Prochlorococcus marinus str. MIT 1013: one gene and its partner. Each later gene encodes a partner of the first gene's protein in a complex. Links are inferred from orthologs where the notes say so. Each region holds a gene or a part of one and is shown in the gene's direction. Other genes may lie near its edges. The genes, in order: lpdA and O5633_RS10725.

The links.
Region 2: the proteins of lpdA (region 1) and O5633_RS10725 are in contact, whole or in part, in a crystal structure (PDB 1EBD), measured with the Geobacillus stearothermophilus proteins. The link is inferred for Prochlorococcus marinus str. MIT 1013 from one-to-one orthologs. Residues at the interface, in WP_049624544.1 of Geobacillus stearothermophilus: Pro340, Ser341, Asp344, Tyr345, Arg403, Asp406, Val408, Glu431, Ala432, Gly433, Asp438; in WP_033016211.1 of Geobacillus stearothermophilus: Ile130, Ala131, Met132, Pro133, Arg136, Arg140, Glu141, Asn155, Arg157.

Annotation. Positions count from the first base shown.
Region 1 is NZ_CP114778.1:921,265-937,513, reverse strand. The notes cover bases 2,773-5,771. They hold lpdA (dihydrolipoyl dehydrogenase), read left to right. Parts: upstream 2,773-3,550; coding sequence 3,551-4,993; downstream 4,994-5,771. Other genes in these bases: trpC (indole-3-glycerol phosphate synthase TrpC), read left to right, coding at 5,035-5,771; O5633_RS05705 (TrmH family RNA methyltransferase), read left to right, coding at 2,773-3,554. Outside these bases: O5633_RS05720 (aspartate aminotransferase family protein), read right to left, coding at 1-969; murA (UDP-N-acetylglucosamine 1-carboxyvinyltransferase), read right to left, coding at 1,099-2,475; more of O5633_RS05705, read left to right, coding at 2,718-2,772; more of trpC, read left to right, coding at 5,772-5,922; sodX (nickel-type superoxide dismutase maturation protease), read right to left, coding at 5,956-6,333; sodN (superoxide dismutase, Ni), read right to left, coding at 6,308-6,799; O5633_RS05680 (FKBP-type peptidyl-prolyl cis-trans isomerase), read right to left, coding at 6,874-7,428; O5633_RS05675 (apolipoprotein N-acyltransferase), read left to right, coding at 7,592-9,064; tRNA 2-thiouridine(34) synthase MnmA, read right to left, coding at 9,067-10,281; O5633_RS05665 (NAD(P)H-hydrate dehydratase), read left to right, coding at 10,326-11,873; O5633_RS05660 (RpoD/SigA family RNA polymerase sigma factor), read left to right, coding at 12,032-12,973; pdhA (pyruvate dehydrogenase (acetyl-transferring) E1 component subunit alpha), read right to left, coding at 12,988-14,064; O5633_RS05650 (IMS domain-containing protein), read left to right, coding at 14,178-16,232. UniProt on the Escherichia coli protein: Lipoamide dehydrogenase is a component of the glycine cleavage system as well as of the alpha-ketoacid dehydrogenase complexes.
Region 2 is NZ_CP114778.1:1,884,520-1,900,598, forward strand. Bases 5,454-8,282 are described here. They hold O5633_RS10725 (dihydrolipoamide acetyltransferase family protein), read left to right. Parts: upstream 5,454-6,094; coding sequence 6,095-7,471; downstream 7,472-8,282. Other genes in these bases: O5633_RS10720 (YlqD family protein), read left to right, coding at 5,470-5,904; queA (tRNA preQ1(34) S-adenosylmethionine ribosyltransferase-isomerase QueA), read left to right, coding at 7,525-8,282. In the rest of the region: O5633_RS10690 (glycosyltransferase family 4 protein), read right to left, coding at 1-456; DNA repair protein RecO, read right to left, coding at 580-1,380; deoC (deoxyribose-phosphate aldolase), read right to left, coding at 1,377-2,063; hpf (ribosome hibernation-promoting factor, HPF/YfiA family), read right to left, coding at 2,079-2,663; lipoyl(octanoyl) transferase LipB, read left to right, coding at 2,646-3,368; O5633_RS10715 (AMP-binding protein), read left to right, coding at 3,416-5,389; more of queA, read left to right, coding at 8,283-8,622; cysK (cysteine synthase A), read right to left, coding at 8,631-9,617; O5633_RS10740 (PLP-dependent transferase), read right to left, coding at 9,706-11,172; O5633_RS10745 (trans-sulfuration enzyme family protein), read right to left, coding at 11,169-12,338; O5633_RS10750 (hypothetical protein), read left to right, coding at 12,649-12,819; O5633_RS10755 (hypothetical protein), read right to left, coding at 13,567-13,707; O5633_RS10760 (PAP/fibrillin family protein), read right to left, coding at 13,802-14,332; O5633_RS10765 (hypothetical protein), read right to left, coding at 14,353-14,550; O5633_RS10770 (hypothetical protein), read left to right, coding at 15,385-15,558; O5633_RS10775 (hypothetical protein), read left to right, coding at 15,560-15,691; O5633_RS10780 (hypothetical protein), read left to right, coding at 15,684-15,824.

The DNA of each region.
Region 1 (16,249 bases):
GGAAATAAATATGTCTGAATATTTATTTGAAAGTTTAATTAATCCTTCTTTTAATTGAGCCCCTCTCTCGGTGACTTTATTTAGGAGGTCTCTTTTTTGTATTTCTTTTCCAACGGTTAGAGCTGCTCTGCAAGCGAAAGGATTTCCTCCAAAAGTGCTTGCATGATCACCGGGTTGAAAGACATCAGCCAATTGATTAACCAATAGAGCACCAATGGCATGACCTCCACCAAGTCCTTTGGCTAGTGTGAAAACATCAGGTTCAATACCCAGTTGTTCATATCCCCAAAGAGTCCCTGTCCTTCCCATTCCAGTTTGGACTTCGTCAAATATTAATAAAACATTGCTTTGGGAACATTTTTTTCTTAAGAGCTCAAAAAATGATTTTTTTCCAATATTTATGCCTCCCTCACCTTGTATAGGTTCAAGAAATACAGCTGCAATTTGTGGACCTGATTTTTCTAAATCATCAAATAGATTTTTAAAAGATTCACTGTCGTTATAAGAAAAAAACTTAAATCCTTCAACCATTGGCTCGAAACCTTTGTGGTATTTCGGTTGCCCCGTAGCACTTACAGCTGCGAGTGTTCTTCCGTGAAAGCTTTCCTTTGCGCAAAGAATGACTGGGTTGTCGATGTTACGTTCAATATGGCCATATTTTCTTGCCAATTTAATTGCAGCTTCATTTGCTTCAGCACCGCTATTGCAAAAAAATGCACTCTTGGCAAAACTTTGTGAAGTTAACCATTGAGCTAGTTCTTCTTGCTCTGGTATCTCGTAAAGGTTAGATACATGTTGAAGTCTTCTTAATTGTTTTGATAAGGATTTGATTAATGCTTTATCACTGTGGCCTAGTGAACAAGTTGCAATGCCAGCTACAGCATCAAGATATTTACGGCCTTTTTTGTCCCACACCCATGAACCTTTACCCCTGCTGAGATCTAAGGGAAAACGATTGTAAGTTTTCATCAATGAAGTGGGAGCGGTCGGACTTGAACCGACAAACCCGAAGGTGCCGCATTTTGAGTGCGGTGCGTCTACCAATTCCACCACGCTCCCATATGCTTATTTTATGTCAAAACTAGCAAAAATATGAAACTAAGCTGCATTTTTTTGAGTATCAATATTGTCTTCATTAATTATTTTGTTAGAGAAAGAACTATGAGATGTTGTTTGATCAAATTTTCTTGAAATAATAGAACCTGCATTAGTTAATTTTTCTTCTAACTTTTCATAGCCTCTATCTAAGTGCTCGAGGCCCGTAAAAATACTATTTCCTTTAGCAGAGAGACATGCAAGGATAATGGCAGCAGAAGAACGTAAATCTCCTCCCTTTACATTTGAACCTATAAGTTTTTTTACTCCTTTTATGTGAGCAGTATTGTTTTCTAGATAAATGCAGGCGCCCATTTTATTTAGCTCCAAAACATGTTGCATTCTCTTCTCAAAAACTCTTTCTTTGATTTTGCTTGAACCTTTAGCTGTGGCCATTAATGACATAAATGGAGCCTGAAGATCAGTTGGAAAGCCAGGAAATGGACTTGTGGTTATGTCAACTCCTGAAACCTCTCTTGGAATAATTTTTAAATGATGATTCCCATGATGAGATATTGAACAACCACATTCTTGTAATTTTGAAATAACAGCGCTCAAATGATTTGGGATTACTGGACCAATAATGAGAGGCGATCGTGTTATTGCTGCAGCAATAAGAAATGTTCCTGCTTCTATCCTGTCGGGGATAACACAATGAGAAGTCCCGCTTAAAGATTCCACTCCAATAATTGTGATTCTTTTTGTTCCAGCTCCAAAAACCTTTGCTCCCATTGAATTAAGCATTTTCGCAAGATCCTGGATCTCTGGTTCTCTAGCAGGATTCGATATTGTTGTTTTGCCTAAAGCTAAGCAAGAAGCCATCAAGATGGTTTCCGTAGCTCCAACGCTAGGATATTTAAGAGTAATATTTGCTCCACGTAATCTTTTGTTTTTGGTTGAAACTTGAGCTTTTACAACATCATTTATAACTTCAACTTCCGCTCCTAAAGCTTTTAGACCATTGATATGTTCATCAATAGGTCTTGCTCCAATATTGCAACCACCAGGTAAAGGAATTTTTGCTTCTCCAAGTCTTGTAAGTAAGGGTCCAACACAGAAGAAACTTGCTCTCAAGCTATGAACTAATTGATAGGGTAATTCAACGTTATGAATTGACTCTGAATTAATCTCGATAGAATTATTTTTTTTAGTTAACTTTGCGCCCAAATTACGGAGAATCTCTGACATGACTTCAATGTCCGTAAGTTGTGGGACATTTTTAATGAGGAGTTTTTCTTTCGTAAGAAGAGACGCAGCCATTAAAGCTAGCGAAGAATTTTTTGCCCCACTAACTTTTAAAACTCCACTAAGCGGACGCCCTCCTTTTACCTCCAGATGTGGCGGAATAATATTCCTTTTAATTGTCGCCACACTACTCATATTGGAGCGAACTGCTTACCCAGCCATAATGCCAAGTGGATTTAAAATAGTCCAGTCAAACTTAGTGAAAATTGATGGGTTCAAATTAAATATTGATAATGTTGAAAGTTTGAATAAAATTTTAATATAGTTTCTATTGAATTTAATAAGAAAATTCAGTTTTTATTTAAATGCAAGAAACTGTTCTGCTTTTCAAAATTTAAATAATTTGAGGTTAGAAAATTAATAATTCATATTCGCCATTGATTACAAGTAAAAGAAACCCTTTGGTTAGAAAATTAAGGGGTCTTTTGAAAAAAACTGGACGTGAAGAGCATTCTTCTCTTTTGCTTGAGGGGTCTCATTTGTTAGAAGAGGCTTTGAAAACAAATTTTTTGCCAACAGAAGTTATTGCAACTTCTGAATGGTGTAATGAGCATGAGGAAATTTTAAAAAAAATAGCTTCAAGATCTTTGCTAACCCTTGTAACTACAAATGTTTTAGAAGCATCATTATCAACAGTGACACCTGATGGTGTCGCGGCGATATTCCCAATACCAGGTTTACCAAAGCCCGTAAAAGCCCCAAAACACATTTTAGCTTTAGATAGGATTCAAGATCCTGGCAATTTGGGAAATTTATTTCGATCAGCCCTTGCTGGTGAATATGAAGTCATGTGGTTGGCTTCTGGAGCAGATCCCCTAAATCAAAAGGTTTTACGATCCTCAGCTGGCTCAGTTCTTCATTTACCTTTTGAACGGATTGGAGATTCATCCTCTTCAAGTATTGAAATGCTTGTTTCAAAACTCAATATTGCAATTGATAATAATTATCAAGTAGTAGGAACAATTTCACCGAATAAAATTACTGATAAGAAAGTGAAACCTTATTGGGAATTAGACTGGGATCTCCCTACTGTATTGGTTCTTGGTAATGAAGGCTCAGGTGTTCATTCTTCAATTGAAGCCTGTTGTTCAGACTTTGTTACGTTGCCTCATAGCTCATTAGTTGATTCACTAAATGTGGCATCTGCGGCAGTTCCTCTCTTGTTGGAGCGACAAAGAGTAAAAATGGTTAAGGGTATCCAAAAAAAACCGTGAGCGAAATTTCTTTTGACTTTGACTTAATTGTTGTTGGAGCTGGATATGGAGGTTTTGATGCTGCTAAACATGCAGCAGAGGCTGGTTTGAAAGTGGCGATTGTCGAATCAAGAGAGATGGGCGGAACCTGTGTCAACAGAGGCTGTGTCCCTTCTAAAGCATTACTAGCAGCCAGTGGTAAAGTTCGTGAGCTTGCAAATGTTCCTCATCTTTCTGAATTTGGCATACATTCCGCTCCAGTTAGATTTGAACGTAAAAAAATTGCCGAACATGCAAAAAATTTAGTTGAGACAATTCGGAAAAATCTAACTAAAACATTAGAAAGATCGGGAGTTGAGATACTTAGAGGAGAAGGACGTTTAGAAGGTAATCAAAAGGTCGGTTTAAGAGAAACAAATGGAGTTGATAGAATTTTTTCCGCCAGAGATATTATCTTGGCTACAGGCTCAGACCCTTTTGTACCGCCTGGAATTGAAATTGATGGACGAACTGTTTTCACAAGTGATGAGGCTATTAATTTAGAGTGGTTGCCAAGATGGATTGCAATAATTGGTAGTGGCTATATAGGTTTGGAATTCGCTGATATTTATACAGCTTTAGGTTGTGAGGTAACCATGATTGAAGCTCTTGATAAAGTAATGCCTACTTTTGATCCTGATATCACGAAAATTGCTTCAAGAAACCTAATTGATAAAAGAGATATTGAAACTCGAGCTGGAGTGTTCGCTACTAAAGTTAAGCCAGGTTGTCCCGTCGAGGTCGAGCTTACAGATGCTAAGAGTCGAGAAGTAATTGAGGAGTTACAAGTTGACGCTGTTCTGGTCGCAACAGGCCGAGTACCGTCGACTAAAAATCTTAATCTACAATCTGTTGGAGTTGAAACAACGAGAGGTTTTATTCCAATTGATGATCAGATGAGAGTATTGGTAAATGAAAAACCAGTTTCTAATCTATGGGCAGTGGGAGATGTTACGGGTAAGTTGATGTTGGCCCATACCGCTGCAGCGCAAGGGAGTATTGCCGTAGAAAATATTTTAGGTAAAGCAATAGAAATTGATTACAGAAGTATTCCTGCAGCGACTTTTACTCACCCTGAGATAAGTTCCGTTGGACTTTCGGAAGAAGAAGCAAAAGATCTAGCGAAAAATGAAGGCTTTGAACTTGGAATTGTTAGAAGCTATTTTAAAGCGAACTCTAAGGCTTTGGCTGAATTAGAAAGTGATGGAATTATGAAGTTGATTTTTAATAAAGAGACGGGGGAGGTCCTTGGGGCTCATATTTATGGATTACATGCGGCTGATCTTATACAAGAGGTTTCTAATGCAATTTCTAGAAGACAACGAGTAAATGATTTAGCAAAAGAAGTTCATACGCATCCAACATTAAGCGAAGTTGTAGAGGTTGCCTATAAACAGGCATCTTTACAAATAAAGAAGTAGTAAATCAAATTTTATTTTATAGATCATTAATTATTTAAATTATGGAAATCAGAAGAAGACCTCCTAACCCAAGTATAAAAGTAGCTAATTTAGAGTATGCAATCCCTCACCCAGATTCAAAACCTAAAAATATCTTGGAGGAAATTGTTTGGGAAAAACATCTAGAAGTTGAGATTGCAAGAAAAAAAGTTTCACTTGAAGATTTAAAGAAAAAGATTAAGGGTTTACCCGAAACAAAAAATTTTATAGATGCATTAAGAAATAGTAATTCGAAACCAGCATTAATCTCAGAAATCAAAAAAGCTAGTCCAAGTAGAGGGATAATTAGAGAGGATTTTGACGCGAGAATGATAGGCAAAATGTATCAAGATGGAGGTGCTAACTGTATATCAGTCTTAACAGATAAAAAATTTTTTCAAGGTGGCTTTGATGTCTTAGTTGAAGTTAGAAAGGAAATCACAATCCCAATCCTCTGTAAGGATTTTATTCTTTATCCTTATCAGCTTTACCAAGCAAGAGCTGCTGGCGCTGATGCTGCACTTTTGATAGCCGCAATACTGACTGATTCTGATTTAAAATACTTATCTAAGGTTGCAGAACATTTGGGATTGACAATACTAGTAGAGGTTCATAACTCAGAAGAACTTGAAAGAGTACTAAACATTAATATATTTAAATTAATAGGCATTAATAATAGAAATTTAAAGAGTTTTAAAACTGATCTTGAAGTTACAAAGAAGTTGGCCAAGAATTATGCTAACCAAATCAAGGAAAATACTATCACTTTGGTAAGCGAGTCAGGTTTATTTACTCGTGAGGATTTGAATTTAGTAAAGAGTTATGGGGCTGATGCTGTTTTGGTTGGTGAATCTCTTATGTCACAGGAAGATATTTTATGTGGAGTTAAAAAGTTAATTGGTAAGTTATAAATTAAGGAAAAGATCGCTACCAATCTCTTAAATCTAATTAGAGAAGATTTTGTCTACTTTTCCAATGATTAAATCTAATTCAATTAAACCCAACTCTCTACTGTCAGTGCTTGCTAAGGAGTTGTCTCCCCTTAAATCAAATTTGTTTTGATAAATCCTATGAATTCTTTTAATTATTAACTTGTTTTTTGTTTTTGGATGATAGGCAACGACGATATCGCCAATCTCTAAGTCAATATTTTTTGGGTTTAACTTTTTATATGTTACTAAATCTCCCTCTTTAAGAGTTTTTTCCATTGAAGTACCGACAACACGTAAATGTTGTCGGTAACCGATTATTAAAGTAAATAAAGTAAATAAGTCTGGCTTCTGGAAAAGACTTTGATCAGCTTGCGGTAACCCAGCTATCACTTCTACCTTTTGAAGACCAAAACATAGAGTGAATTTTTTGCACAGCTGCTAATAATTCTTCTGCTTTGGTTTGATCGATATTTACCTTGCATGCACTACAAAGCTTTGCTGCTTTCCAAAAAGGGTCATGAAGATCTGGATATGTAGCTAAGTGTTCAGGCTTGAAGTAATCAGTCCAGAGGATTAGCAGTTCTTTTTTGGTCTTTTGTGATTCTTCTTCTTTAATCGCAACGAAGCGAGAAAAAGTGTTGTTATAGGCTGAAATGGAAGCTTGATCGTTACCAGCTGGCGCTAGAGCAATAAGTTTTTTTGTCATAGACAAAACTGCCTCTGCGGCAACTCTTGCAGAAGCAGGGTCATATACACCGCAAGGTCCGTCACAGTGAGCGTGAACAGATTTTGCTGGAAGCTTGTTAAAGATTGATGTAAGTGTTTCGCTCAACATCTGAAAATAATTTGTGAACATTTTTTTTTACATTAATGGCGTTTGTCAACAAACGCCATAACTTTTTCTAGAGCTTTCTGAATAATTTAAGAAATTCACTTAACACCCAATAATTCCACTTCAAAAGTTAAAACTGAATTAGGGGGGATTGGACCTATTCCTCTGCTGCCATACCCCAATTCTGGTGGGATGACTAATTTTCTTTTACCTCCAACTTTCATTCCTGCGACTCCCTCATCCCAACCTTTTATCACCATCCCTGCACCTAAAGAAAATTCAAAAGGACCTCTTCCATAACTACTGTCAAATTCTTTCCCATCATCAAGAGTACCCTTGTAATTTACTGAGACACTTGTTCCTGGAGTGGCTTCTTGACCATCACCTAAAACTAATTCAGTAATTTTTAGTCCACTTGAAGTTACTTGAGATGCTCCTATCTCCGCTCCTCCGAGAGGAGCGTTGCTTGAACTGGTTTTATCTGAAGCCATAGTAAAAAATGATGGATTTGGGTCTTCTGGGTCTAATTCAAATGGATTAGTTACAGACTCGCTGGTTTTTGTGGATTGCCTTACATCCGCTTGGATTGGTTGGTCAATTTGTAAGGCATTCGTTGGAGTTGGTGAGATGATTTGGCTGATCACTGCAATCATCAAGCAGCTAAGGCAAACAGAAAAGCTAATTAAGATTTCTCTCACAGCAATATTAAGTAGTATGAAATATTCTTGCAGATTAATACCCAAATTACATCTATTTAAAAGATAACTAACCAGAGAGTATGAATTTTGTAGGTGTATATTTTATTAAATTAAGTTTATGAATAATATCTATTCTCTTTTTATTAAAGCTTTTGCTGGTGGAGCTCTAGCAGGAATCTCCCTTAGTGAAGGCAATTATTTATCCATGCTTTTGGGAATATCTTTACTTTGGCCTGCTAGTAAGAATCCATGGGGGGGCTTTTGTTGGGGTGCGATGGCTATTTTATGGAGTCATAAGTGGTTGCTATCTTTGCATCCACTCAGTTGGGTAGGGATAAACTCAAATTTAAGCTTGCCCATTACCATTTTTATATGGCTTTTTTGTGGAGCTTTTGGAGGGACTCTGGTTTTTAGTTGGTCAGCTTTGGGTGGTTTTTTGGCTCCTGAAAGACTTCAGTTTTCTAAATTAGAAAATAAGTTTGTTTATGCCGTCTTATTATCAACAATATGGGGCCTAACTGAAGAAATCCTATCTAGAGGCCCTTTGTTTTGGATGGGTGTAGGGCCAAGTTTATTACCACAAGATAGATTTTTGGCTGGATTAGCAAGATGGATAGGTTCGGGCGGCTTGGCCTCTATCCATCTTTTAGCTGGATGGTGGATTTGGCAACTTTCAATTGCTTTTCAAGCTAGAAAAAAAATCAAGAAATTGATTCTTCGTGGCTTTATTTATTTTTCGTTAGCTCATTTAATTGGATTTATCTTGTTGTTGGACTCTCCAACTGATTCGGCAGAACAGGTTGCGATGTGGCAAACAAATATTCCAATAAGACAAAAATTTAGTCAGGAAAAAATAAATGCTTTGCCTTCAAAAGTAGATAGAGCATTAACTGATGCTGTTGAAATGAATGCATCTTTTTTAATTGCTCCAGAGGGAACGTTGCCTCTGGATAGATCAAAGATTCGAGATTTTCCTGTTAAATTCCTCTCTGGAGGTTTTAGGGAAATAAATGGTTCTCTACGAAGTTCACTATTAGTTTTTAATCAAGGTGAAGAGTCTTTTTCGGAAGTATTGGATAAATCTAGATTAGTCCCTTTGGGGGAATGGATTCCTGCATTGCCAAACTTTTTGAAAAATGGCCTTTCTGCAGTAGGTGGAATTGAAAGTGGGAATCCATCAAGACTTCTTGATTGGGATGGGCCATCTTTTGCAGGTGCTATTTGTTATGAATTGAGTAATGGGAAAGCTATAGCTAAAGCAGTAAATCAAGGGGCTAAATGGATTTTAGTAATTGCAAATTTAGATCCCTATCCTATTTCTTTGCAAAGACAATTTTTATCTATTGCTCAATTAAGGAGTATTGAAACATCAAAAAATTTAATAGCTGTCTCCAATACCGGACCAACATCTTTGATTAAAAGTAATGGAAAAATTGATACCCTCCTTAAACCAAATAAAGAACTTGTTCAACTCGTTGATCTTGAATTAAATGGAAAGAAAACATTATATACATTTATTTCTGACTTGCCTTTGATTTTAGTTTTATTTATAAGTTTAATAGGTGTTTTGCGATCACGTAAGTATGGTTAATATTAATATTCTTTCGAAATAACTCCTCCACCTAATACATAATCACCCTTATAAAATACTGCTGCTTGTCCAGGAGTGATTGAAAATTGATCTTCTTTAAAATGAAGATTACATTTATAACAATAATTTTCTTTAGTAATATCAATGATTGGTATTAACTTTGCTTTAACTGCTTTACTTCTATATCTAATTTGGACCTCAACTTCAATTGGCTCTTGAGGTGCTTCAATTGATACCCAATTTATATCTTTTACAATACATTCTGACTTCCCAGAATCTTCTCTTGGGGCAACAATTACTCTGTTTAAAGAGGCATCAATTTCAACAACATGCAAAGGTACTTCCCAAGCAATACCTAATCCCTTTCTTTGTCCTATCGTGAAATGCTGAATTCCATTATGGGAGCCTATGATTTGGCCGTTTTTAAGGACAACCTCTCCTTTCTTTTGGGGTAGATACTTATCAATAAAAGCATTCATTGATCCGTAATGTTCAGCAAGACAAAGGTCTTGACTTTCTGGCTTTTCTGCAGTTTTTAATGAATATTTAAAAGCTTCGATTCGTGTTATCTCTTTAGTCAATTCTCCAAGAGGAAAAATTGTTTTTCCTAAGATTTCTTGTGGGAGATCATATAAAAAATAGCTTTGATCTTTGTTGAGATCTTTACCTCTTAAAAGCTTATGTCTTTTAATTCCATCACTCGGAAGATCATTTCTATCGAAAGATTCATTTGAATATCTAATCCTTGCGTAATGCCCTGTAGCGATCTTTTCGATATTTTTATTTTCTTTAACCCATTTAAGCATTTCTGAAAATTTGACTGATTTATTGCAGCGAGAGCAGGGTAAAGGAGTAATTCCTTCTTCATATCCTTTCACGACATTATTGATGATTTCTTGTTGGAAAATTTCTTTTGAATCGACTATGTGATGCTTAATTCCAAGTTGATCACATATCCCTGCTGCATCAATTAATCCATCTGAGCAGCAAGACCCTTTCCCTTTCATTAGCCACAAAGTTAATCCCACTACATTCCAACCAGCTTCACAGAGGAGAGCAGCTGTTAAGGAGCTATCTACGCCTCCGGAAAGGCCCACTACAACCGAATGATTTCCAGAAAATGCTTGCAGTCTTTTTAATGTTTTCGCGACTGTTTCTTCTGAAGTCAAATGATTTAAAATTTTTTTTGTTTCTCTTTTTTCCACATTCATGGGCATTGATAGTAGCTTCTATTCATAGTGGGTTTGGTTGCTTTTTTATTTTGAATTGGCCTCAATCTGATTCGGAACATTTGATGGTTTCCTCGGAGCAGATGCAAAACATAGAAAAAGAAATGTTTTCTATTGGTATGCCTGTTGAAGCTCTTATGGAAAAAGTAGGGATTGGTATCTCTACATGGATATTAGACAGACAAGGATTGATTGAAAATGGTGCAATCGTTTTAGTAGGGCCAGGGCACAACGGAGGCGATGGACTTGTTGTTGCAAGAGAACTTTATATGGCAGGCGTTGATATATCTATTTGGTGTCCATTTCCATTGAAAAAAGAATTAACACAAAAACATTTCGATTATGCAATTCGAATAGGTATTCAAAACTTGGAGCAAAAACCTGATTCGAATTCTGATTCATTATGGATTGAGGCATTATTTGGATTAGGTCAATCAAGAATTATTTCTGATGAAATAGTGCACTTATTGAATTCGAAGATGAAATCAAGTCCTGATAAATTAATTAGTATTGATGTTCCCGCGGGATTAGACTCAGACAATGGAAGTACAGTATCAAATACATCATGTAAAGCTAGTTCCACACTAACTTTAGGCTTATTTAAGACTGGGTTGATTCAAGATTCAGCTATTGATTTTGTCGGTGATTTAGAGAGGGTAGATATTGGGATTCCAGATAAGATTTTGGCTGATCTTCCTGAAACCCAGCCTCTGAGGATTTCATTTTCAGATTTATCTACTTTCGTTTGGCCTAAGCCAAGTAAAAGTAAAAGTAAATACCAGAGAGGAAGAGTGCTGGTGATTGCAGGAAGTGAGAAATACAGAGGAGCAGCATCTCTTGCTTTGAATGGAGCTTTAGCAAGTGGAGCAGGTAGTGTAAGCGCTTTTTTACCTAGTTCAGTTTCATCTGCTCTTTGGTGTACTCACCCTGAAGTCTTATTGCTTGGAGATCTAAATACTTTTCAGGACGGCTCTTCAGGTTTTTCTAATGTTTTGCTTGAAGTTGATCTGAATAGGTTCGACTCGATTTTGCTTGGACCAGGATTAGGGATATCAGCAGAAAAAGATTGTTTTGGAACTGAATTAAAGGATTTCAAAGGCCTACTTATTCTTGATGCTGATGCAATAAATCGTCTGTCGATAACTTCGAAAGGTTGGGAATGGCTAAATGATAGAAATGGCCCTACCTGGATTACTCCTCATTTGGATGAATTTAAGAGGCTATTTCCTTTTATTGATTGCTCGAATCCATTGAAGGCTGGAATTGAGGCTGCAAAACTTTGCAGCTCTTCGGTCTTATTGAAATGTGCTCATAGTGTTATTTCTGATCCAGAAGGCAAAATCTGGCAAATAGGACAAGTGAATTCAAGTGTTGCAAGAACTGGCCTCGGCGATATTTTGGCTGGTTTCGTTTCTGGGATGGGAGCTATTGGGCTGACAAGTGGTAAGCGATTGGATACTAATTTGCTCGCTGCATCTGCATTGATGCATGCATATGCTGGTGCATCTTGCTCAAGAGGGGGCACCGCAAGTGCTATTTGCACTTTTCTTGGAGAATTAATAAAAAAAGATAGCTCTTGAAATGTTTTGAAACAAACATTTATAGCGCTCGAAATGGTCGATTTGGTGTCATTTGTTAACTAATCGTCAACAGAATCTGAAGCCTTCTTGAAACCCAGGCTTATTTGACGATTTCTGTAGGAAAGTCTTACCACTTTGAAGTAAGGGGTCAAGAAACAATGGTTTCAACTGCACCCAAGCCTGCTGAATCACAAAAACGACGCAGCAGTGATCCAATTAGTTGGTACCTTTCCTCTATTGGAAGGGTTCCTCTCCTAACGCCTGCTGAAGAAATTGAACTTGGTAATCAGGTTCAAACCATGATGAATCTCACTGAAGATGGGCAAATCAAAGACCAGAGCAAAGAATTTAATACTCATCAGAGAAGATTGATTCGAATTGGAAGGAGGGCAAAGGAGAGAATGATGAAAGCCAATCTTCGGCTAGTAGTAAGTGTTGCAAAAAAATACCAAGGAAAAGGTCTAGAACTTCTAGATTTAGTGCAGGAAGGTTCTCTTGGATTAGAAAGGGCGGTTGAAAAATTCGACCCTACTCGTGGCTATAAGTTTTCTACGTATGCTTTTTGGTGGATAAGGCAAAGCATGACTAGGGCTATTGCTTGCCAGTCAAGAACAATCCGACTTCCTGTTCATTTAAGTGAGAGATTAGCAACCATTAGAAAAGTCAGCTTGGATTTGGCTCATAAGCTAGGCGCAATGCCTAGTCGTATAGAAATAGCTGAGGCAATGGAAATTGAGTTAGAAGAACTTGATTCTATTTTGAGGCAAGCCCTTACTACAAGCAGTCTCGATGCTCCAGTCAATGGCGATGAAGGCCGAAGCTTTTTAGGCGATCTAATAGCAGATGGCTCAGGGGAAGAACCACTGGATAAAGTTGAACAAAAAATCCATCAAGAGCAATTGGGAAGGTGGCTAAGTCATTTAAGTGAACAAGAACAACATGTGATTAGACTTAGATTTGGATTAGAGGGTAATGAAAGACATACTCTCGCTGAGATAGGAAGACTTTTACAAGTTTCACGTGAGAGGGTTAGACAAGTTGAGCTCAAAGCTCTAAGGAAATTGAGAAACCTTACTAGAAAACTTCCAAGTGGAATTTGAAAATTTATTAATATTTAGTTCTCTGCCCAGATATATTTAGTTAATTCACTAGGGTCAGGCTCTGGTGCGTTTAGAGCAAATTCAACAGCATCATTAACTTCTAGATCAATTTCTTTCTCAATATTTTTTAATTCTTCATCAGTAACTAATCCAGCAGTAGTTAGATCATTTTTTAGCTTTTTTATTGGATCTCTTTTAGCCCAGAATTCTTTTTCTTTCTCAGATCTAAGTTCATCCGGATCAGCCAAAGAATGCCCTCTGAATCGATAAGTTAAGCATTCTATTAAAGTGGGACCTTCCCCAGCTCTTGCTCTCTCTAGGGCTCTTTGAGCGGCCCCCCTTACGGCTAATACGTCCATTCCATCAATCTCTTCTCCTGGCATACCAAATGCAGAGGCTTTTCTCCATATCTCAGTCTCACTAGTTGCTCTGTCATGGGCCATTCCAATTGCCCATTTATTATTTTCGACTACAAATATGATCGGTAATTTCCATAATTGGGCCATATTTAAACATTCATAAAACTGACCAATATTGCAAGTTCCATCTCCAAAAAAAGCTGCAGTTACTGAATCACTATTCTCTTTGAGAGCCTCCCTTCTGTATTTGCTAGTGAAAGCGGCCCCAAGTGCAACTGGAATTCCTTCACCAATAAATGCATAACCTCCAAGAAGATGATGTTCTTTTGAAAAAAGATGCATAGATCCACCTCTGCCCTTACTGCAGCCTGTTTCTTTCCCAAATAGCTCGCTCATTACCTCTTTAGCAGGAACTCCAGCACTCAAAGCATGGACATGATCTCTGTAAGTACTACAAAACCAGTCATGTTTACGTTGCATTGCACCAATGACACCTGTGCTTATCGCCTCCTGTCCGTTGTAAAGATGGACAAAACCAAACATCTTTCCTCTGTAATACATTTCAGCACATTTGTCTTCAAAACGTCTTCCCAAAGTCATGTCTTTGAAAAGATTTAAAGCAATGTCTCTATTGATTTTAGCTGGTTTTGTATCAGAAAGATTGCTTAGTCTGTCCGCGTGTTCCCTGCTAGGACAAGGGTCTTGGCTGGTTTTGTCTGGGTTGGGAGACATGACTTCGGTCATATTCACTTATCAATCCTATTTAGACTTTAAGGGTCAATGGATGCAAAATGGTTAAAACGCCTTACGATGCCTAGAGCTTTTTTGTAATTACCTAGTAGCGATTGGAATTACCTATTGATCATTTTCGCTTATTGGGGGTTAGCCCTTCTTCAAATGCTGAGGAAGTCCTCAGGGCTTTTCAGCTAAGACTAGATCGTCCTCCCAAACAAGGCTTTACATATGAACTTTTAGCTCAGAGATCTGAGCTATTACGACTTTCTGCCGATCTTCTATCCAATCCTAAAGAACGTCAATCTTACGAACTCGCCCTTATTGAGGGTTCTTCAGGTCTTGATTTGTCTTCAAATCGAGAAGTTGCTGGTTTACTTCTTCTTTGGGAATCAAAAGCTTCTTTCCAAGCTTTTAAGCTTGCAAAAAAAGCATTACAACCTCCACAAGCCCCTGCACTTGGAAGTGGTAGAGAGTCTGATTTGACGTTAATAGCAGCTTTATCTTGTAGAGATGCCTCAATTGATGAACAGGCTTTTAGAAGATACGCCTCAGGGGCTGAGTTGCTTCAGGAAGGTATACAGTTACTACAAAGAATGGGAAAGCTTGTTGAAGAAAGAAAGACCCTTGAATCTGATTTAGAGGCATTACTTCCATACAGAATTCTTGATTTATTAAGTAGAAATAAAGAAGATGAAAAGTCTCATTTTGATGGCCTGAGTTTGCTGGAAGATTTTGTTAATAAAAGGGGCGGACTTGAAGGAAAAAGAAATTCAGAAAAGATAGGAGGATTAAATCAAACTGACTTTGAGCTATTTTTTCTTCAAATTAGAAAATTTTTAACTGCAAAAGAACAGTCAAAACTATACTTGAATTGGTATAGAAGAGGTTCTGAAGATGCAGGCTTTCTTGCCGCTTTCGCTTTAGTTGCGTCTGGATTTTCTTATAGGAATCCGGAACTTTTACAAGAGGCTCGTAAATATCTTCGAAATATCAACATTAATGGTTTTGACCCTATGCCATTAATTGGATGCCTAGACCTTTTATTAGGGGATGTAAAACAGGCAGAAGCTCGTTTTAGAAGTAGCTCAGATGAGAAATTAAAAGATTGGTTAGATAACTATCCTGGTGAAACTTTGGCGGCTCTTTGTGACTATTGCCGAAATTGGTTAAAAAAAGATGTTTTAGTTGGTTTTAAGGATGTAGAAATGCAAAATGTCAATCTTGATGATTGGTTTGCCAATAAAGAAGTACAAGAGTACGTAGACCAGCTTGAGAAAAAGGGAGCATTAGGTATCGCAAAGGCAGGATTTTCGTTTCTATCGTCATTGACTCCTGAGCAACAACTTGAGAATAATTTATCTAAAAATCTCGGGGAAAAAGCAGATTTGCCAATGCCAGGAGGGGCTTTAGATGAAATTCTGAAAGAAAAGTCATTCAAATCACGATTACGAAGTAAAGAAGCTTTCTTGAAATATGATTTAGTCAAAAACATAATTTCAAAATATTCCTCAGCATTGGAATTTATAAAAAATTCAAATTTTAAATTTTTTATAGTTAATCGGCCAATTTATACAAGTGCTTTAGCTTTTACTGGTCTATTTATTATTGGAACTAGTATCGGAATACTTACACAGCGAAAACCATATGAAAATAAAAATCTCACTAATATTGCAAGCTCTGAAGTTGTTAAAACAGATGAAATCAAAACTAATGATAATAATTTAAGTCAAATATCTAATAACAAAGAAAGATCAAACTTAAATAAATCAATCCCTCTTATTTCATTAATACCATCTGATCAAGAAATTCAATTTCTTATTGAATCTTGGTTGAAAGGTAAAGCAGATATATTGAATGGTTTAGAAAGTCAATTTCTTAGTTCTGTTGCAAGACCTTCCCTTTTTAATAGAGTTCTTGAACAAAGAAAGAGAGATAAATTATTAGGTCAAAGACAGATTATTGATACAAATATAACTTCAATCAAAATTGTTCAAAGGTCAGATAAAAGAATAGCAGCAGATGTAGAATTAAATTATCAAGATAAAAGCATTAGTTCTTCTGGTGAGGTTTTATCAGAAACTGTTATTCCTTCTTTGAAAGTAAAATATATAATAGGTAAGAATAAAAATAATTGGCTAGTCGTTGATTATATTAGTGGAAATTAAAAAATAATTTAAAATTT
Region 2 (16,079 bases), 960 kb from region 1 along the record:
GTCATACTTAGCTAATGATGGTGCATAAAGTTGGTAAGTAAGTTGCTGTGTATTGGCAGTAAGATTTCTGAGCTTTGAATCGAAAGCTGGGTGAAAAGTTGCGATCAAAGGTAAATTAAGTTGATGACAAAGCTCAGGAAGTCGAAAATCCAATGGAGAAAGAGTAAGACTTGCATGGACTAAATCAGGTTTTAGTCTTGAGAGAGATTCTCTAAGCTCTCTTTGAGCATTTAAAGAAGGGATTGTGTAAACCTGAGATTTAATTAAATAAGGAAGACTTACATCAGGATCATTGGCTAGCAAGGAAGTTTTATTATTCCCATCTCTCATTGGGTTATCAAAGTGAATAAAACTTGTTTGATATCCTCTTTCTCTAAGTTCTTCAGTCGTGCTAAGTCCGTAACAGACGTTCCCGCAAAAAGGTGTTTTTTTGCCTAGCCAGGCGATATGGGTCAAGCTCTAAAAAAACCGGTATTTCAAGCTAGCAGCTATTCTATATTTCTTTTCAAACTATTGTTAATAGTTAAATAATTTATAAACAAGATTTTTTTACTATTAATTCTTTCCAAATATATGTCCCTACTTAGTATTTAGATCATTACTGATTATTACCTCTCTCATCATTTCAAGAGATGTAACTCTTCTTTGTAAATGTGTTTCAATCCAGGTTTCAACAATTTGCAGTAGCTTTAACCAAACATTTTTAGGACCTAATATTTTTCCATTACTGTGAAATGGTACTTTTTCTAGTAATAGTCTTTGAAGTAAAGCAAGTTCAGATGGATTCAGCTCCATTCTTGCATTTTGGATCGTTCCAATTGCAAAACCTTCTTCGGGAATAAAGCTGCACTTCCAGCTCCATTCTCCAATAGGGGGTATTAGCTTCGATCCAGAATGACAACAGTTTTGGAGTGGTAAGCAATATCCTCCTAAAGCCAATAAATGCATACACGATTGAACACTTATTGCTAAAGCTTCTAATGAATCAAATTCTGTTTTATGCAAGTCATTTAATCTATCTAAATGGATTAAAACCAGTTTAAGTAAATCTTTTTGCGGATCTTCATTACCAACCATTATCATAATCAGCTCTGAAATTGCTTGTGCCGCTGAAAGTGTTTCGATGCTTTTGCCAAGATTTCCATAACTCTTAAGAATCCTTATTTGTGTAACTCGTCTAAGATTTTTTTTTCCTACGATGTGTAAATCTAAAAAATTAAAAGGAGATGTTGCTCCAAGCCTACTTTTAGGTTTTCTTGCTCCTGGTATGGCAAGGCGAGATATTCCATTCTCTTCACTAAGTATGGTTAAAAGCCTGTCATTTTCCCCAAGAGGTCCAACTTTTAAAGATAGTCCTTTCACTCTTTGATTAAGACTCATTCCTCCTTTCTCTTTTGTTCTGCGCTAATTTCAAAACCAAAACTTGTACCAATATATGTTGATCCTGCTTCAATGATTTCTATTGCTTGATCAAAAGTTTTAATACCTCCAACAGTTTTAATTGAGCAGCGATTTTTAACAATTTTAGAGACATGATTAGTTTGATTCTTGGTGATAGGTGGACCAAAACCATTACCTATTTGAATTCCAATTGCTCCCGCATCAATTAAAGCATCTATTGCTATGGAAAGTTTTGATGAATTTAAGAGTGTAGTTGCATCAATTATTACTCTTACTGGAATACCAAGTTCACTTATTAGATTTATTTCCTCAGCAAAAAGTTCGACATTTCCTTCTTTTAATGCAAAATAATTTGGAACAAGATCTAACTCTTCTGCTCCTTTCTCGATTGCATACTCGGCTTCTTTTAGTTTGTTGAAAGTTGGGATAAAACCAAAAGGAAAGGCAATTACTGAGATTAATTTTGTAGTACTTTTGCTTCCTAACCTTTCACGTGCAAATGGTAAATGGGAAAGGCTGGTGCATAAACCTGCAAAGCTATTTTGCTTGGAAGCATCACAAATTTGAACAAGCATCTCTTTATCGAAATGAGGATTTAAGACTGCTTGATAAATCACATTAGAAATATTGGCATGAGCTTCTTCCAGGCTGTGTTTACTCATTTGACTTTGTAGTAATTAAATTTTTTCTTGGATTACGCCATATCCTCCATGATTTCTCTTGTATATGACTCGCAAAGCTGATCCTTTTTCCTCTCTAAATAGATAGAAATCATGATCAATCAGGTCTAATTGGACTCTTGCTTGCTCAATGGTCATAGGATCCATATCAAAATATTTGCGTCTTACTCCTGGGCTAGGTAGATGGGGCTCTTTACCTTCAATGAGTGAATGATCTGAGGAAGAAAAATTTTGAGTTTCTTCGTTTTGGACTGATTTCGTTGACTGATTATTATGAACATTATGACTGTTATGTCGCTCTTTGTACTTACGTAATTGTCGTGCAAGTTTATTTGCTACTAAGTCGATGCTTGAATAAAGATTTTCACTTCTTTCTTGGGCTCTTATCACTGTTCCATTTGCAAAAACAGTCACCTCAGCCGTCTGTTGTGGCACGCGAGGGTTTCGAGCGACTGAGAGGTGGACATCAGCTTCTTGCACCATTTCTTGGAAATTGTGAGTTGCTTTATCAATTTTTGTTTTGGTGTAATCACGAAGTGATGGAGTTAATTCAAGATTGCGTCCATGAATAAGAAGCTTCATTCTGTTTCGCCTGAATCAGGGCCTAATAGCAACTTAGATCTAACCCCTCAACTTGCACAATCTTCTTCCGCTTTTCTTTTTGAACCTAAAAATATTGTGCCATTTGAGACTGCGTTAGGTTGGCAGAAGAATTTTCAGAAAAGCCTTATTGAGGAACCGTTCTCACCACAAGCAGTATGGTTTCTTGAACATTTTTCTTGCTTCACTATCGGTCGAGGTAGCGACATGAAAAATTTGTTATTCGATGAAAATAAGTCTCCTTTACCCGTTTTTAGGATTGAAAGAGGAGGTGAAGTAACGCATCACATGCCTGGGCAGATCGTTGGATACTTGGTTTTGAATTTGAGTCGTCACAAAAAAGATTTATTTTGGTACTTGAGAGAATTGGAACAAGTGCTGATTGATGTTCTTGACTTATTGGGAATAGAAGGGAAGAGGATAGATGGCTTAACAGGAGTTTGGTGCAAAGACAAAAAAGTTGGTTCAATAGGAATTGGTTGCAAGAGATGGGTGACTCAACATGGATTCTCACTAAATGTAGATTGCGATCTTATTGGTTTTGAGAAGATAATTCCTTGTGGACTGGATAAAGTTAAATTAGGTAAATTGAGTGATTGGATTCCTGGCATCAAAGTCTGTGACGTTAAGCCTCTTTTAAGTGAATCTGTGAAAAGACGTTTTAAATTGAATTGGGAAAACATATAAATTCACTTTGAATTATTACTAAAAAAAATAAAAATTATTTTTTGGATATGACAAAAACTAACTCAAAAAAAAATATTTTTGCCTCTAAAGATGCTTTGGCTTTTTGGATCCCTAATAGAAAAGAGGAAAAAGCACTTAATAGAAGATCTCAACTTGAGATGATTACTCAAGTTGATGAGATTTGGGAGCTATTAAAAGTTCAGTTGAGAGATGTATTAGCTGTTGATTCTCCGCATACTTTCCACCCAGAAAGCTTTACCTATGAAGAACTTGCGGTAAATATTTCTAAGGCAGCATTTGCTTTTTCTCAAATGGGAGTAGAACCTGATGATGTGGTTGCTCTTTTTGCAGAGAATAGTCCTAGATGGCTTATTGCCGATCAAGGTCTTATGCGGATAGGTGCAACAAACTCTGTTAGAGGTGCGACTGCTCCACCAAGTGAGCTTAGATATATTCTTGAGGATTCAAATGCGGTTGGATTGATTGTTCAAAACTCCGAGGTCTGGGAGAGACTTTCGCTTGATGATGATCAAATAAATAGTTTGAAATTTGTTCTTCAACTTGAAGGTAAAGCTTGTGAAGGCGTTTTGGAATGGGAGAGTTTTTTGAAGAAAGGATTTAATAAAGAAAATGTAAGTAAACGGGAGAAAATAATTGAGAGACAGCCAACAAGAATAGCAACGATTTTATATACTTCTGGAACGACAGGTAAGCCTAAAGGCGTTCCACTAACACACTCTAATTTATTACATCAAATCAGGTCTCTTGCGTGCGTAGCAAACCCTTCTCCAGGAGAGCCAGTATTAAGTGTTTTGCCAATTTGGCATTCATATGAACGTAGTGCGGAATATTATTTTTTTTCTTGTGGTTGTACTCAAACTTATACATCAATTAGGCATCTAAAGGAAGATTTACCAAAGGTTAAGCCAATAGTAATGGCAACTGTTCCAAGGCTTTGGGAATCAATAAAGTTGGGGTTTGAGGACGCTGTTGATAAAATGCCAAGGCTGAGAAAGACCTTGATAAAAAGTGCGATTTCTAATAGTAAGGCATATAAACTGGCACGAAGAAAACTTTATTTTTTGACTATTGATAGTGTTTCTACTTTAGAACAAATTACTTCTTTTATAGAGATGCTTTTGCGTTACCCAATTCATAGAATTTCCTCTATTTACTTATGGCCAAAAATCCTTACCAAGATTTGTGGAGGAAGATTGAGATTCCCAATTAGTGGTGGAGGTGCAATCGCTCCACATATTGATTCTTTCTTTGAAGCTTTAGGTGTTGAATTGTTAGTTGGTTATGGATTGACGGAAACTAGTCCAGTCCTAACTTGTAGAAGACCTTGGAGGAATATTCGTGGAGGTGCAGGTCAACCCTTGCCAGAGACTAAGATAAAAATTGTGGATCCAGAAACATTCCAAATAAAAAAGCTGCGTCAAAAAGGCTTGGTTTTTGCTCGTGGTCCTCAAATAATGTCTGGTTATTTAGGAAAAGAATCAGAATCGAAGAAGGTTTTAGATGCTTCTGGCTGGTTTAATACTGGAGATATAGGTATGTTGCTTGCTGATGGATCTTTAATCCTGACTGGAAGAGCAAAAGATACGATTGTGCTAAGTAGTGGAGAAAATATTGAGCCTGGCCCTTTGGAGGAATGCTTGATTGCAAGCCCATTGATTGAGCAGGCTTTGCTATTGGGTCAAGATCAAAAATATCTTGCTGCTTTGATTGTTCCAAGAATTGATCACGTAAAAGGATGGTTAGCAGAAAGGGGTGTAAATACACAAGTTGTTCTTGGGCTATCTCCTGAAAATCATGAATTAAGACAAGCTCTAAGATTGGAAATGAATAAAGTTTTAGCAAATCGTCTTGTGTCTAGAAGAGAAGAGAGATTATTTTCAATTGCTTTAGTAGAGCCATTTACAATAGAAAACGGCTTGTTAACGCAAACTCTTAAGCAAAAACGTGAAAAAATTATTCAACGTGATTTGAAACTGATAAATGAAATATATGGTTTGTAATTTGTTTGTTTGGTCAATTAAATTGACCAATACTATCTTTTACTGAGAGTCTATAGATAAAATCATAATTTATTGATCAGGTGGACTCAATTTCTATAAAACGTTCAATAACGGTCAGAGCAGTTGTAACACCTTCATGGAAAGAGGAGGCTGAGAGAGAATTAAGTAATGCAATATCAGCAATAGATCAGCAACTTGGTGAATTAGAAAAAGAAGGACAACAAATTGTTGATGGTATTAGACGTCAGAGCTCTAATCCCCTTGACCCAAGAGTTCAAGAGCAAGTAACTCAAGTTCAGAACCAAGTTGCTTCTAAGAGAACAGAATTTGAAGAACAAAAAAGAAATCTTCTGTTACAGCAATCTCAAGTTCGTGAGTTAGAGATGGAACAAATTGTCGAGCAAGGACAAATTGACAGTTTTTGTGATTTAAAAGTTGGTGATAACTTAGTTAGTAAAATGGGAGTGAGTATTTTGGTAAGAGATGGCTTAGTAGAGGCAATTGATCAAGATTGAAGTTTGGTCAATTACAATTTATCCAATAAAGAATTTTTGATATTAAGAAGAAATCCACATAAAAAAACCTATCGTTGTAAGGACACTCATGTAGAACTAACATTGGTATGTATTGATACTTGCAAAGCTTCTAGATAGAAAATTTTGAAGCCTTGCTACAAACTCTCCATAAAGGGAATAGGAACAAATTATGGCCACTCATGACATCTTTATGCCTGCTTTAAGTTCAACAATGACTGAGGGCAAAATAGTTGAGTGGCTAAAAAAACCAGGAGATAAAGTTGAAAGAGGTGAGTCAGTTTTGGTTGTTGAGTCAGATAAAGCTGATATGGATGTTGAGTCTTTCCAAGATGGCTTTCTTGCCTCGATTGTGATGCCCGCTGGAAGTTCTGCTCCTGTTGGAGAGACAATTGGATTGATTGTTGAGACAGCAGATGAGATCGCAGCGGCTCAAGCTAATGCACCTTCTCCTTCTCCTTCTCCTCAATCAGCTAGTCAAGAAAAAGAGAGTTCATCGCCTCAAGTTCAAGAAAAACAATCCTCTGTTGACTCTCCTAAAGCAACAGTAATTACAAAGACATCTCCTGCACCTCTTGTTTCAGAAGCCACTGTTAATCAGTCTCAGTTTTTAAATGATGGTCGAATAGTCGCCTCGCCAAGAGCAAAAAAACTTGCTTCTCAAATGGGAATCGATTTGGCAACTGTTAGGGGGTCAGGACCTCATGGACGGATACAAGCTGAGGATGTTCAAAGTGCAAAAGGGCAACCCATAAGCGTTCCTTGGATTGCTGAAAGTAATGCTCCAGCAAAAATTGTTTCTGACATGCCTCGCATAGAAAAAAAATCTGTTGACTCGGGTAAGCCACCTGCTCCAGGAAAAAGTTTTGGATCCAGAGGAGAAACAATTGCATTCAATACCCTTCAACAAGCTGTAAATCGGAACATGGAGGAAAGCTTAAATACTCCTTGTTTCAGAGTCGGTTATTCAATTCTTACTGATGAATTGGATGATTTTTATAAACAAGTTAAACCTAATGGAGTAACTATGACTGCTTTACTTGCTAAAGCTGTTGGTTTAACTCTTGCTAGACATCCCCAGGTGAATGCAGCTTTTAGTTCTGAGGGGATTGCCTATCCTTCACAAATAAATGTAGCCGTTGCAGTTGCGATGGAGGACGGAGGGTTGATAACTCCAGTTCTGCAAAATGCTGACAAGACAAGCCTTGCTGATTTATCCCTTCAATGGTCAGATCTTGTTAAGCGTGCTAGGAGTAAGCAATTAGAACCCCAAGAATATAGTAGCGGTACTTTTACGCTTTCTAACTTAGGCATGTTTGGGGTTGATCGCTTTGATGCAATTCTGCCTCCAGGGACAGGAGCAATTTTAGCTGTTGGAGCTTCCTTGCCTAAAGTTGTTGCTTCTAAAGATGGTTCAATCTCAATCAAAAAACAGATGCAAGTAAATCTTACAGCTGATCACAGGGTGATCTATGGTGCTGATGGAGCATTATTTCTGAAGGATTTGGCTTACCTAATTGAAAAAAATTCTAATAACCTTTTATCTTGAGATTTAATTAGTCGAACAAAAAGTGGTTTTTTCTTACTTTAATCTGATTTGATGTGTTAGATCAAAAAGATAATCTTTTAAGCTCATATAACTATGATTTACCTAAAGATTTAATTGCTCAATCACCTACTAAGTGTAGGCATGATGCAAAATTGATGATTGTTAAAGAAGGATTAGAGGATTCTTTAAATCTTATGCACGCAAAGATCTTGGACTTGAAAGATAGCTTGAAGGCTGGTGATCTTTTAGTTGTTAACAATACCCGTGTTATTAAGGCGAGAATAAAAATTCGATTATCAGGGGGAGGTTTAGGTGAATTGTTACTAATGGAACCTAGAGAAAATGGCCAATGGCTTTGTTTAGGTCGTCCTGCTAGGCGTATGAGAAGAGGTGATCAATTATGGCTGGATAAGTCTCAAGATAATTCTTTATGTTTAAAGGTTGTTGATAAAGATGAGAGTACAGGTGGAAGAATTATTCAATTCCCTAAAGAGTTTACTAGTAGGAAGGAAATGGCAAGTCTACTTGATTTGTATGGTGAAGTCCCATTACCTCCATATATAGATAAAGATAAATCTTGTGAGCATGAGGAAAGATATCAGACTAGATATGCTTCGAAGCCAGGTGCTATAGCTGCTCCCACAGCGGGTTTACATCTAAGTGATGAACTTATAGAAATTTTAAAAATCAGAGGTATTAGGATTGCACAAATTACCTTGCATGTTGGTCTAGGAACTTTTAGAACATTAGAGAATGAAGACCTATCTCAACTTCATTTACACAGTGAGTGGGTAGAGGTTACTGATGAGACCATAAGAACGATAAATAATTGCAAGGAAGGTGGGGGAAAAGTTTTTGCTGTTGGTACTACAAGTGTTAGAGCTCTTGAAGCTGCTTACCTTTCCGGTGGAGGCAACTTGAAACCATTTGAGGGAAAAGTGAACCTTGTGATTAAACCAGGATTTAAATTTTGCGTAATCGATGGATTGCTTACTAATTTCCACCTTCCTAAGAGCTCACTACTACTCTTGGTTAGTGCTCTTATTGGTCGAAAGCGTATGTTGAAGCTATATCAAAATGCGATTAGTAAAAAATATCGATTTTTCTCCTATGGAGACGCGATGTTGATAACACCGGAGTCAATTGTATAAACTTAAAATTAGGCTAATAATGGTTCTTTAATAACTCCTGTAGGAACATTCTCAAACATTATGGATGAAATATATCTTTCAGCAAGGTCAGGTAGAACTACAACGATTGTCTTTCCTGCGAATTCTTCTTTTTCGGCTAGTCTTACGGCTACAGCGGCAGCTGCACCACATGAGATGCCAACAAGTAAACCTTCTTCTTGTGCTAACCGCAATGCCATTGCAATAGACTCATCATTAGAGACTTGCTCAACTTGATCAACTACCGATAAGTCAAGGTTTTTAGGAATAAACCCAGCTCCAATACCTTGGATTTTGTGAGGACCAGGCTTTACTTGTTCTCCATTGAGGGTTTGTGTTATCACTGGACTATGACTGGGCTCTACGGCAACAGATAATAATGAATGATTTTTTTCTTGCTTAATGTAACGTGAAATACCTGTTATTGTTCCACCTGTCCCTACGCCAGAAACTAAAACATCAATTTGTCCATCGGTATCATCCCAAATTTCAGGACCAGTCGTTTTAAAATGTATTTCTGGGTTAGCTGGATTATCAAATTGTCCTGGCATGAAGTACTTTTGAGGATCGCTATCTGCTATTTCCTTCGCTTTTGCAATGGCGCCAGGCATCCCTTTTGCTGCTTCAGTAAGTATTAATTCAGCACCAAGAACAGCCATCATCCTCCTACGTTCAATTGACATGGACTCAGGCATCGTGAGGATTAATTTGTAACCTCTAGCAGCGGCTGTATAAGCAAGGGCTATTCCAGTATTTCCAGATGTTGGTTCAATAATAACTTTATCTTTATTTAGTAAACCTTTCTTTTCAGCATCCCAGATCATATTTGCTCCTATTCTGCATTTGACACTGTAGGCAGGGTTACGGCCTTCTATCTTTGCAAGTACTGTTGCGTTTGCGTTTTTTGTGATCGAATTAAGTTTGACCAATGGTGTATGACCAATAGCAAAACTATTGTCTTCATAGATTCTTGACATTTTTAAAATGACTTAATTAACTGATACTCTAAATCTATATAAAAATCTCGTTAAGTGGTTATTTAGATAATCTTTATTAGTGATTTTTTTATATTACTGAATTAAATCTTGACCATAATTCATCTTCATTTTCTAGTCCTACAGACACTCTTAATAAGTGTTCCGAGACCCCGCAACTTTCAGCCCATTTTAATTCTTTGAAGTGAGCCAACTGAACATATGGACAAACCAATGTAAAATTTGTACCTAAACTTGGTCCTTTGCTTACTCTTAATGAATCATAAACTCTTTTTGATTCTTCAATTCCTCCTTTAAGTTCAAACGATAATAGACATCCATAACCTCCTCCTTCTTTTAATAGCGAATTAAAATTTTTACAATATTGTGGATGTAACACTTTTGAAATTTCTTTTTTTGTTTCTAATTTTTCTTTCAGCTTTAAGCAAGAAATGTTTAACCTTCTTAAGCGATCCTCTACGTCTCGACTAGTTTTTTCAAGCTCGATAGCATCTGAATCAGATAGGGTAGATAATGCAACTTTTGGAATGATCTCAGCTAATTCCTTTTTCCATTTGGAGTAAGGACTTATGACAGTACTGCCAGCAAGAATATCTCCTCTCCCAGCAAAACTTTTTGTAAGTGAGCTAAAAACCACATCTGCATAAGGAGTAAGATGAACGTTTAGAGATGAACCGATGGTGTCGTCAACGATGATTGGGATGTTTTTATCTTGCGCTAATTTTGAAATAGATATCAGGTCAACACATTGCAATAGAGGATTACTAGGTATTTCTATGATTAATGCTGCTGGATTCTTTTTGTCTAGTTCTTCTTTTATATGACTTAATGTTGTTTTGACGATGAGATCGCCTCCTTGGAAAATAATTTGAGGGAGTTTAAGCACATCAACATATGGGAAGCCTATTTGAAGCGTCGAAGAATTTCCTTTGATACATTTTATCGCTGAAAGAATAGTCGTTAAGGCAGCCATTCCTGATCGATGTAGTCGTATGAGACTGCTATCGCAATTATATATAGTTGCTAAATGATTACGGATTTTACCTCGAGCGCAATGACCATCTGAAGTGGCGGGTTCTCTCTCTCTTCCAAGGGCAATTGCAGCTTCGCGTGATGATAATCCAAGACCAGTATGTTGCCAGAAGGCTTTTGCTGAAGGAGTACTCTTTTGGTCAACAATTAAACATGAAATACCAAGAAAATCTTCTATTTTTGAAGAACAATCAGAATTTTTTCGATGACAATATTTTTGAGCATTCAAAGCAGAAGCTCTATTGGGATAAGGCCAACTACTCTGCTGTGATTCACCATGAAATTCAAGTGATTTACGAGCCACCTCAGCAACAAAAGGGTTAAACCCAAATCTAGGATAAATTGCTTTTAATGAATCTATACAGGCTGGAATCTTCTCTTCGTAGGCGATTACATCTTCCCATCTGGGTAATGCAACAGATACGGCATGTGGCCTGTTCGGTAGAGGCTCTCCTAAATCTTTAGCACTCCAGCAAGGATCATTGAGTAAATTTCTTTCAGTCAAGAGATGTTTCCCAAGGCTTGATTTAAATCAGCACCCAAGTCCTCAATATCTTCACATCCGACGGAAAATCGAATAAGTGAATCAGTAATTCCAATCTTTAATTTGGTTTCTTTGGGAACTGATGCGTGAGTCATTGTCGCTGGGTGGCAAACAAGGCTTTCAATCCCTCCGAGACTTTCTGCCATTTTGAAGTAATGAAGACTTTTGCAAAATGAAAAAGTTTGGGCTTGAGTTGCGTTAACAGTGGCAGTAACAATTGCTCCTCCCAGAGTCATTTGCTTTTGTGCTAATTTACATTGTGGATGATCACTCCTGAAGGGATATCGAACTGATTTTATTGCTGGATTGTCGGCTAATTGATTAGCTATTATAGATGCATTATTTATTTGTCTTTCTAAGCGAAGTGGAAGAGTTTTTATCCCCCTAGTAATAAGCCAGCAATCAAAAGGAGAAGGATTTAAGCCAAGAGCTTTTTGGGCGAAATTTAGCTTGTCTTTCCATAAGGTATTGTTTGTGCATACCGCACCTCCAAGTGCATCTGAGTGACCATTGATATACTTTGTCGTGCTAGTTAAAGATAAGGTCGCGCCAAGTTCAAGAGGTCTTTGTAATAGAGGTGTTGCAAAAGTATTGTCTACAACAACAGGAATCTGCATTTTATTTGAGACATGACAAATCCCTTCAATATCAATAATTTTAAGGAGTGGGTTGGTCGGACTTTCGATCCAAATCATCGCGGGTTTGTGATTTGAAATGACTTCTTGAAAATTGGGCTTGGTAAAGTCTATCCATTGAGTTTTTAATCCAAAACGATTAAAAACTTGTTCAAATAATCTCACCGTACACCCATAAAGGTTCTCCTCACAAAGGATTAAGTCTCCAGCCTTAAGAGAGGAGACTATTGCTGTAATTGCAGCGACTCCAGAACTAAATACACTTGCAAACTGACATTCTTCCAGATCAGACAAAACTGATTCAAGAATTCGAAAATTTGGATTTCCCGAACGAGTGTAGTCAAAGCCACCCTCATTACCATGAACGAACGTTGAGGTTGGGAAGATTGGAGGCATTATTGATCCAGTCTCTTCAGAAAAATTTTCTTTGTGATGAATGACTCTTGTGTTTACCCCAGCGCTGAACTTCTTCTCTCTATTTACTGAGCCCATATCCTTTGAGTTGTTTTCTATAGGTTATAGAAAAACATGAAAAAGCCCCTAAAAAAAGGGGCTCCATAATTAAATTTAATGAGAAATAAGCTATGTGTAGTTTTATACCTTTCTTGAGTAATACATAAGTTCAGCTATGGCAGTTAAATCAAAAGAAAATTAGGTTGGACTTTAGTTTGACTGAATATTCCACAGATCGCACAATACACGCGAAATTAATCTGATTGGCTATCCGTACAAACTCATTATCACGATTATCTTGTTTAGGAGCGAGCATTAAAAAAAACTAAGAAAACCAAATTAGTTTGCGATGAATCTATTCGAAAGTATTTTTCATAATCAAGTCTTGATGACTTTCCTGATTGCATCAATATGGATCGTTCCAGGTTTTGTATTTAGCAGAATGACAAATCAAAAATCCAAGCGAAGAGAACTTGCAAGACAAGCTAAGAGAGTGTCAAAACTTTATCCTTCTTCTTAGTTTGAGAAAGGTCAAAAGTAATAGTACATCTTCCTAAAAAAAAATTGCGAGCTTAATCATTTATCAATGAGCTCAGGATATCTAGCAAAAGCCCCTTACGAGATTTGTATAATCCAAGTATTTTTCTAATTGACTTATAAAATAAACTAATAGGTAAAAATAACCCGAACTGGTTAGCCCTCCATCGACCGACCTATGAGAAAAAAGAACTAACTTCTATATTAATTGCAACCTCATATAAGTAACTAGAAAACGATTAGCTATGCACGCAATAACTAAAATTACTGCTACTAAGCTGTTGCTTCTTTTTAATCTGCCAGCAATCCTTTTATTGGCCGGGGCTTTCGAAATTGGTTCTTCTGTACTTGCATAATTATTACTTCATTTCAAGAAAGATTTAATGAATCAAAAGTTAAAAAGTATACTCCTCTTTTTGTCGTTGGAAAGCTAGCCATTTTTACAGGGTTTCTTCTTTACATGATGCAGGGGTAAGAAATGACAACATAAGAAAGAATTAAAGCTGCTGAACTACGAATTAAAGAACTACAAACTCTTCTTCAATACTTGAAGAACGAGAAGTGAAATCTATTAAGAAGTTTCCCCAACACTGAAAATTTTTTGATAGGTTTTTTAAGAATTTAAGTTACTTTTACCACTCAGAGTCTTCTAGAAGATTTGAATAATCGTTGTAATCAAAAAACAGGTCTTCCTCTAATACTTCTTCCAGAGTGATTCTATGGAAATAAGTCATGCTTCACCTCGAAAAGGTGAGTTGTAATAAGCTTTGTTGACTGTATAAAGTGTGTAAAGAGATACAGCGATCCCTAAAAAACCTACAACTAAGATTGGAGAGAATGATGGAAAATCATAAGTAGGAATTGAAGTCATAATGATATAAATGATGACTGATATGTTCTAAAGCATCTGCATGCTTTTTGATTGAGGCTTGTACGACAAATTTTTACGCTTAACACGACAAAGGCTAAGGATCAAAAAACTCAGTAAGTGATAAATCATTTCTTTTTAACAACGCAAAAGTTGTACCCTTGTAACCTTTGCATATACGTAAGTCGGGAGATAATACAGTTGTATCTAGCCAACCTTTTTGAGTCTTTTTTATTTCTGATAGGAAACTAATCTTTTTACCTAGTAACTTTGGACCTATTATTCCTGCTTTTTTAAAGCTAACGTTTATACGTTTCTGATCAATGATTTCTAAGCTAGCAAGAATGTTAGTAGAAAATAGCTTTCCGGCAAAACCTTTTGGTCTTAATAAATTTAGTCCTCTACTTCTCTTTGGCTCAAGTATCTGTAAGTTATCTAATAGCGGTGAATAATTTAAAAGAGGTGAGTTAGAAGTACTCCATCTAAGTTCCCATACACCTGTGAGCAGATCAATTTGTTTTGTTATGTCTACAGAGGATTCGCTTTCAGATAGTTTTATGAGCTCTACGATCTGATTTGATTTAGGGGTATGTTCAAGAACTTCTATCAATTTTGATACTGCATTCATGATTATTGTTTGTTTAAAACCTACAGTTGTTCGATATTTATCTGGTTGACATAAAGAACGTGTGGCTGGTCTTTACTCCCCTCACTTGCTTGAATCCACTCTTTATACTCTTCTGTTAGAGCTTTTTTATCAAGCCCATCAAGTTCCATTAGTCTCTTTGAAGCATCATTCATTGTTACTTCAAGAGTTCTTTTCAAGCTGATAGTTGGAATTTTCATACAAAGTTACCAATTAGAGAGTCAGCTAAAAAAGTGCAAACAACAAAAGCGAAAGTCATCGCTAGTGGTTTTTGAAATAAATCATTAGAAGAGTTCATTGGATTTTTTTAGTAGTGACCAATTGAGCTAACGAAGCATGCTAAAGCTCCGCAATAAATAAAAAACAAACTCATTTCTAATGGTCTGCGACTAAAAAATGAGAGGTAGAAAGTAGTTGATTTCATGTGGGTAGCTAAAACAATTTAAAATGATTGTTTGCTTTTTTCTTTGCTGCTTTTTGTATACGGCAAAGCTCAGTAATCTCTGGTTTAGGGATGCTGAAAGGGGTAAACAATTTCATAAAAATCTCCCTTTTACTCTTCAGTTTTAAGGCATTTGAAAGTTATGTAGATGTGTAGAACCCCCTAATAAAAAGTCGTACTTTTACTACAACGCACTACCTTCATAGCTTCTTATTATTTGAGAGTTTTTTGATCAACTATGTTCACGCCATATCACTCAATAATGTTTGGGATACTGTTAATAGTTAGTTCTACCTCAATTTTTAAAATGTCTGCAGCAGAACCTAGTTAGTCACAACAAGTTTAACAAATATTAATTAGCATCATTTTCACTTGTCCTTACTTATCTAGACATGAGTAGGACAAGAAAACTAAATACATTTAATCATTTTTTAGTTCCAATTCCGGAAAATGCGAAACAGCTTTCATATGCAGAAAGGGAATCAATGGGTAAAAGAATTCTATAATTGTCTTATGTTTATAGTTAACCGAACCATTGAATCTCACAAAACTCATTTGATTCTTTGATCGTATATGTATTCGATATAAATTAATGAAGAAATTAATTCCGTTATTACTCCTTTCATCTGCAACTCTTTACTCCACGATTGGTTCAGTGCCTATTAATGCTATGGGCTGCAATTCATCTGCCAACAAAGCCGAAGTGGTTTGTGCTGAAGGTGATATTGATTGTGAAAACAAACTAATAGAAGATCGAATCAATTAAAATGTCAATTCACACTCCTGATTTTTACGAATCAATTGTCGAAGCCTGTCAGCGTGTTGAGCTCTGGGGGGTTGAATTACCTTCTAATACTCCTACTCAGTTAGAAATTGATTTTAATCTTAATAATGCTTAGCCAATTAATTGTTGTTTGTTCAGCGGGTTTGCTTGCCCTGGGTGGTATTTGGGTATTGATTTCTGGTTTTGATGATGACGATAATGATGGAGATGGCATGACTTACCCAGAGTTGCAGGGATTGGGGACTTAGTCACGGAAATAATCTTTTTTTAAAGGTCTACTTAATGATGCTTTTTCTCATAAAGTGAAAGCAAAAGAAAAGTCCCTTATGGCTGATATTAAATTAAATTCTGATTCAGATGATGTAGGAACCAAATTCAAGATCATTGGAATTTCAGTTACATTGGGTTTAAATGCAACCGTTTTTATTTGGTATTTTTTCTTTTCAGGTCTTACCTAAGCCTTGTCTTGAATCGATTATTTGTCTATAAGATATAGAAGGGTG